2 regions of the Priestia megaterium genome follow, and region 2 is predicted to be linked to the other one. Evidence: riboswitches for the same ligand, from Rfam matches in the RefSeq annotation. Region 2 holds a riboswitch; the other holds the start of a gene.

Region 1 (3,522 bases), 2.1 Mb from region 2:
GAATACTTAGCGGTTGATATGGGTGCCATGGGAGATGGACAATCTACTGATGAATACACCGTGTCTATTTGTGTAAAAGATTCAAGCGGCCCATATCATTACGGTTTGAGAAAGCATTTGGTGGAGCTAGCTAAGCAGCATGATATTCAGTACAAATTAGATATTTATCCGTTTTACGGATCAGATGCTTCTGCTGCTATTCGTGCCGGGCATGACATCGTACACGGCTTAATTGGTCCAGGAATTGATTCTTCTCATGCGTTTGAGAGAACGCATCAAGATTCATTAAACCATACGTACAAGCTTCTTTACCACTATGTGCAATCGAACATGGTTCTGCTTTAAGAAAGGAATATTTAATTAGTGTATTTTTATGCAAAACAAAGAGCAGTACGGGACTGTGATGTCTGTACTTTCCTTTCCTAAAAAAGAAGCCGGCTGTCCGGCTTCTTTTTTTAATAAATACTATATATTTTTTTACTGGTGAAGCAACAGTTGGTAAAAAAAGCACCTTTTTTAAAGAGGTATAATACGGCTTAAACCTTTTGTACATTTTGTTCATTTACAGAAGTTAAAATGTTTTTAAATTTTTAAAAGTTTCTTGTGACAAGTTTTGTAGAATGGGTTTTCAAAAGGATATGGTTTCGTCATAATGTGGATATAGCGATCACTACAATAATCGGAGGCGAATCTTTTCATGTGGGTACTGACGGTATATGCTGGAAAAGAAATGAAAATGTTTGAATTTGAAACTGAAACGCAGGCGAGAGAAGCTTTTGCAAAAACAAATGGCTGTAAAGTTCTTTCAGAAGTCGTGTATTATAATGATCCTCATTTAACATTAGTAGCTATATAATGAAAAAACAAGAGCTGACTTTATGCTCTTGTTTTTTCATAGCTTCTTGTATCTTACGAAAAGAATAGAGTTGAAATAAAAAAAAATGTACGCTATGATATGGTAGTTACTTCTATTATTCTGATAGTTTAAAAGGTTCATATATATCAAACAGCAACAGTAAAGATGCCAAGAAGGCTTAATAGGGAAACTGGTGAAAGACCAGTACTGCCCCCGCAACTGTAAGTGTGGACGAACGAGTATAACCACTGTGGAAAAATCACGGGAAGGTTCTCAAGTAGAATGATACACAAGTCAGGAGACCTGTCTTTATTGTGAAGTTTCTATTTCTCCGGGGAGCGGGAAGGGAAACGTTGGCTTAAAGTGGCATTCGTGTACACTTTTATTCTGACGTTTTACCCGCTCGCATATTAGCGAAGCGGGTTTTTCTCGTAGCACAAAACTACATATCGTGCAAAAAAGGTGCGCAATGTTCACATTGCGTTAAATGGGAAGTCTGGTGTGAAGCCAGCGCGGTACCCGCCACTGTGAAGAGGAGCTGATTGCATATGCCACTGTATTCGGGAAGGCGCAATCAAGTGATGAATCGAAGTCAGGAAACCAGCCTTTTTCTAATGCGAAGCTTACCCTACGGGATATAGGTGGAAGTGCAAAAACTTAGTTTGAATTTTTCTGCGCCTCTATCATTGATAGAGGCGTTTTTTTAGTAAAGGAGCGAATAAGTGTGACGACGTGGAACTTAAATGGAACAAAACATCACGTATTGATTTGTAATGGAAGCAGCTGTATGAGAAAAGGTGGAGAAGAAGCCACTCAAGCTATTCGAAATAAAGTGACTGAACTGAATCTAGATGAAGCGGTTCACACAACCCGTACGCGCTGTAACGGAAGATGCAAAGATGCTCCTGTAGCTATCGTGTACCCTTCAGGAGATTGGTACAAGCAGGTCACTGAAAACGTAGCTCATCGAATTGTTGAAGAACATTTAGCAGGAGGCTGCAGTATAAAGGAATCACTTATTTATGAATATGATCAAAACGGTTTTGTTTCTCCGGAAAAGAGTGACTCCATAGAAGGAATTGACAAAGTAAAAAGTAACGCATAAAGGAGGAGCTAGCATGAAAGGTAAACTGTTAGTTATTGGATTCGGCCCAGGAAGCTTTGAACATATTACACAGCGAGCAAGAGAAGCCATTCAAGAAAGTGATATGATCATTGGTTATAAAACCTATGTGGAATTAATTCAAGGACTATTAACGAATCAGCAAATTATTAGTACAGGAATGACCGAAGAAGTAAGCCGTGCACAAGAAGCCGTAAAGCAAGCTGAAGCGGGAAAAACCGTGGCGGTCATTTCAAGCGGAGATGCAGGAGTATACGGAATGGCCGGCCTTGTGTATGAAGTGTTGATTGAAAAAGGATGGAAAAAAGAAACGGGCGTAGAGCTGGAAGTGATTCCTGGCATTTCGGCTATTAATTCATGCGCATCCCTCCTTGGGGCGCCCGTGATGCATGATGCCTGTACGATTAGTTTAAGTGACCACCTTACGCCTTGGGAGTTAATCGAAAAACGAATCGAAGCAGCTGCACAAGCAGATTTTGTAGTAGCTTTTTATAATCCGAAAAGCGGAAGACGCACAAGACAAATTGTGGAAGCGCAAAGGATTTTATTAAAATACCGTTCCCCCGATACGCCTGTTGGTCTTGTGAAAAGCGCTTATCGTGACCGTGAAGAAGTGGTAATGACCAATTTAAAAGACATGTTAAATCATGAAATAGGCATGCTGACTACCGTTGTTGTCGGAAATTCATCTACGTTCTTTTACGATGACTTAATGATTACACCGCGCGGGTATCAGCGTAAATATACCCTCAACCAAACAGAGCAGCCGCTAAGACCGCATCAGCGACTTCGAAAAGAAGCAGAACCATGGGCTCTTGATCAAGAGGAGACTGTAAAGCAAACGGCTTCAGCTATTGAAGATGTTCAGAACACAAAAGAAGAAAAAGCAGCTTCACGAGCTCTGGCAGAAGAAGCGCTTCAAGCAATTTTAGGTGAAACTACTTCACCGGTCGTACACCAGCCAATTGAGTCTATTTTTGAAGTGGCAGTTAGTCCAGGGCTTGCAAATAAGAAGTTTACGCCCGTTCAAATGACAACACTAGCAGAAGTTGTTGGTGAAAAAGGTACGATGGAGTATACGCCTGACCATCAAATCAAACTGCAAATTCCAACGGCTCAGCCAGATGTGATTATTAAAAAGCTCCAATCAGCTTCCTTTTTACTATCTCCAGTCGGAGACGTGTTTACAATTAAAGCGTGTGATTTTTGTGATGGAGAAAAAAGTGACGCCATCCCGCATACGGAACAATTACAAAAGCGTCTCGGTGGAATGGACATGCCAAAAGAGCTGAAGCTTGGTATTAATGGATGCGGTATGGCCTGTTACGGTGCTGTTCAAGAAGATATCGGCATTGTCTACAGAAAAGGTGCGTTTGACTTATTTTTAGGGGCTAAAACGGTTGGACGAAACGCCCATTCAGGTCAAATTGTGGCGGAAGGCATAGCGCCCGATGACATTGTTGAAATAGTGGAGAACATTGTCCATGAATATAAAGAAAAAGGTCATCCAAATGAGCGGTTTCATAAATTCTTTAAGCGTGTG
Region 2 (3,522 bases):
GCCCGGATTCTTTGTAATAATAATTTTTCCGTCTTCCGTAATTTCCTCTGTTACGACCGTTGTACTTTGGTTTTGCGTGATTTCTGTACATAAGTTACTGCAGTAAATCATGCCCGCGTGTCGGTTTTGATTAGCTCGGTTAACCGTATCACGATAGAACATATAAGGAGTTCCGGTTTCAAGCTGCGAAAGCATAATGCGCTTGAAGATCTCAATAGCAGGCACTGTTTCTCTTGAAAGCTGTTCATTGTTTACACACTCAGCGTAACGAGTGCGGAACGAACCGCTGCCTTCTTCTTCATCATAAAAATCTTCTAACGAGTAGCCCATCAGCGTACGAACTTCGTGAGGATCGAATAAGTGCCAGTCTTCACGTGCTTCTACTTTTTCCATAAACAAATCTGGCAAACATACGCCAGTGAATAAATCATGCGTGCGCTGGCGTTCATCACCATTGTTCAAACGCGCGTCTAAGAATGAAAAAATGTCTTTATGCCAAACATCTAAATATACAGCAATAGCTCCTTGTCGTTGACCTAGCTGATCGACACTTACAGCCGTATTATTTAGCTGTTTCATCCATGGAATTGTTCCTGATGATACGCCTTTAAAACCTTTTATATCACTTCCTCGGCTTCTAATATGACCGAGGTAGACACCAATTCCGCCTCCATTTTTACTAAGCGTGGCCAAATCTGTATTGCTATCATAAATACCGCGTAAGCTGTCATCAATCGTATCAATAAAGCAGCTAGATAGCTGTCCGTAGCTCTTTCCTGCGTTTGAGAGTGTTGGTGTGGCAACCGTCATATATAGACTAGAAAGCGCCCAGTACGCTTCTTTTACTAATGCTGTTCGATTTTCTTTCTTTTCTTGAGACATCAGCGTCATAGCAATGATAAGAAAACGTTCTTGCGGTAATTCGTATACACGCTTATCATGTGATGTCGCTAAATAGCGATCTGCTAATGTCAGCAATCCAATGTATGTAAATAAACGATCGCGTTCAGGAATAATGACTGAAGCAATTTCATTAATTTCTTCTTCTGTATATGTTTTTAATAGCTGTTTATTATAAATGCCGATTTTTGTTAGTTCTTGAATAAGCTGATAAAACGAACCGTACTTCTCTTTTTTATCATAACCTCGGTTGTCCGCTGCTTTTCGATATAGTTCGTTTAAGTAGACGTCTGCCGCCACGTACGTCCAATCTGGTTCTTCCATTGAAATACGCTCTAGGGCTGCCAAAATTAGTACGTTTGCAACCTTTTCGTCCGTCATATTTTCCTTTACTGTAACAGTTTGAATAACCTTTTCCTCATACAAAGAAAAATCAAGTTGCGTAAATTCTTTTTTTAAACGTTCAATATATGCAGTTAATTCATGTAGAATTGTAGGCTTTAATGTATTCACCATAAATATGGCTCCTCTCTTCACTTCAAAATAAAAAATCGCTCACCGTACCTCGGTGAGCGAATAGAACGAAGATAGAAGAAGACACTAAGTCTTTTCTCAATCCTCGCTCTACCCTCTCACCTCCCGAAGAAGATAAAACGACATAAAAAAGGCAGGTCTCCTGACTTATGCTTCTTTTTACTTTAAGGCCTTCCCATGATGTTTACTCACAGTGGATCTCCTTATTTCATCAGCATTCACAGTTGCGGGGACAGCTTTGGATTTTCACCAAATTCCCTTTTAAGTCTTTTTATCAGACACCTTTTTCACTGGAAAACACAAAATATAGTATTTTATTATTGTTTAACAAACAACATATTGTGTTATGTTATAAACACATTATATAGGACAACTTAGAAAACTATCAACCTATTTTCAAAAATAATTTTGTTTTTTACGATAAAATCCTTCGACTTTTTTCATCAAACTACTCCATCATAACATGTTTTGACACGCTTGATGGAACAATGTGCTCTTTTTAAAAAATTTGTCCTATTTTTCTACTAAACATTGCCAACATCAATAAAAAAACCGTTTTTCATAAAAAACGGTTTTTAATTATTTGTATTCTTTTTCAAATGCTGTGATTGTTTTGATAAACTTTTTATCAATATCGTATCCTATCCCCGGTTTTTCCTTCACCTTTATTACTCCGGCTTCTACCTCTACTTCGGGCTTAATAATATCTTTTTCCCAATAGCGAGACGACGCAGAAATGTCACCTGGTATCGTGAAAGAAGGCAGTGTGGCAAGGGCGATGTTATGAGCTCGTGAAATCCCGGCTTCTAACATTCCGCCAACCCAAAGCCTTACACCGTGTAGGGCGCATAAATCATGAATTTTTTTTGCTACAGACATTCCGCCAACTCGACCGATTTTCACATTGATAATCTTGCAGCTTTTTTGTTCGATTGCATGACGTGCATCTTCATAGCTCACAATACTTTCATCTAAGCAAATCGGCGTCTTCATTTGCTTTTGTAATAATCGATGATCAAGGATATCATCCGAACTTAACGGCTGTTCGATCATCATTAAATTCAATTCATCTAGTTTTTTCAATGAATCACTATCGCTTAACGTATAGGCTGAATTGGCATCAGCCATAAGAGGAATGCTTGGAAATTCATCTCGAATTTGTTTCAGTAGCTCATAGTCAGCGCCTGGCTTAATTTTCACTTTAAAGCGCTTATAACCATCTTTCATATAAGTCTTTATTTGTTCTTTCATGATGGAAATATCATTTAAGCCAACTACCACTCCAGCTTCTACAGCAGGCCTTATTCCGCCAATTACTTCAGCTAAGGGCTTATTTTGGCGCTTTGCATACAAATCCCATACAGCACAGTCCAAAGCTGCTTTAGCCATGTTGTTCCGCTTTAGAGGTTTGAATAACTTTTGAACATCCTCTGGTTTTTGAAGCTGCTGGTGAAGAAGCGAAGGAATTAAAAAATCGTCTAACATATGAAAACATGTCTGAATCGTTTCTTCCGTATACCAAGGAGATGAAAAAGCAACGACTTCTCCCCATCCTGTAAATCCTTTTTCATCTTCTACTTCAAGCAAAATCAATTCTCGATCCTGGACCGTACCATAGCTTGTTGAAAAAGGAGAAAGAAGCTTCATGTCAATTTTATAAAGATGTACTTTTTTGATAATCATCGATTAAATCCCTTTCTGTATGAACGATGATAGCTTCCGGCGTATGATTTTATTAGAGGCCGTTCGCGGCAGCTCCTCTACTCGAACGAAATACTTTGGAAGTTTGTACTTTGCTAAAAATTGTTGAATGTGTAAAGATAACTCTTCATCTGAAACGTCTTCGTTTATAACAATGCATGCTGCAGGAACTTGTCCCCATTTTCCATCGGCTACTCCCGTTACACCGGCCTCTTTAACAGCGGGATGCTTCAACAAAACATTTTCAATTTCAGCTGGATATACATTTTCTCCACCTGAAATAATAAGGTCCGAACGTCTGTCTAATACATATAGAAAACCTTCTTCATCCACTTTCCCGATATCTCCTGTATAGAACCAGCCTTGTTGAAGGGCTTTTTTAGTAGC

What was found. A riboswitch is a leader RNA that binds a small molecule or an ion and turns the genes downstream of it on or off. The one in region 2 is predicted to bind cobalamin.
Region 1: another riboswitch for cobalamin. It lies ahead of CEQ83_RS12875 ((2Fe-2S) ferredoxin domain-containing protein); the one in region 2 lies ahead of CEQ83_RS23735 (ribonucleoside-diphosphate reductase subunit alpha).

Annotation. Positions count from the first base shown of each region.
Region 1 is NZ_CP023317.1:2,558,461-2,561,982, reverse strand. Features, by position in the region: gene CEQ83_RS12880 (M42 family metallopeptidase) at 1-345, shown strand, start outside; gene CEQ83_RS27075 (hypothetical protein) at 698-856, shown strand; cobalamin riboswitch at 1,003-1,181, shown strand; cobalamin riboswitch at 1,300-1,479, shown strand; gene CEQ83_RS12875 ((2Fe-2S) ferredoxin domain-containing protein) at 1,581-1,961, shown strand; gene cobJ (precorrin-3B C(17)-methyltransferase) at 1,975-3,522, shown strand, end outside.
Region 2 is NZ_CP023317.1:4,638,555-4,642,076, forward strand. Features, by position in the region: gene CEQ83_RS23735 (ribonucleoside-diphosphate reductase subunit alpha) at 1-1,416, opposite strand, end outside; cobalamin riboswitch at 1,550-1,735, opposite strand; gene menC (o-succinylbenzoate synthase) at 2,014-3,117, opposite strand; gene CEQ83_RS23745 (o-succinylbenzoate--CoA ligase) at 3,121-3,522, opposite strand, start outside.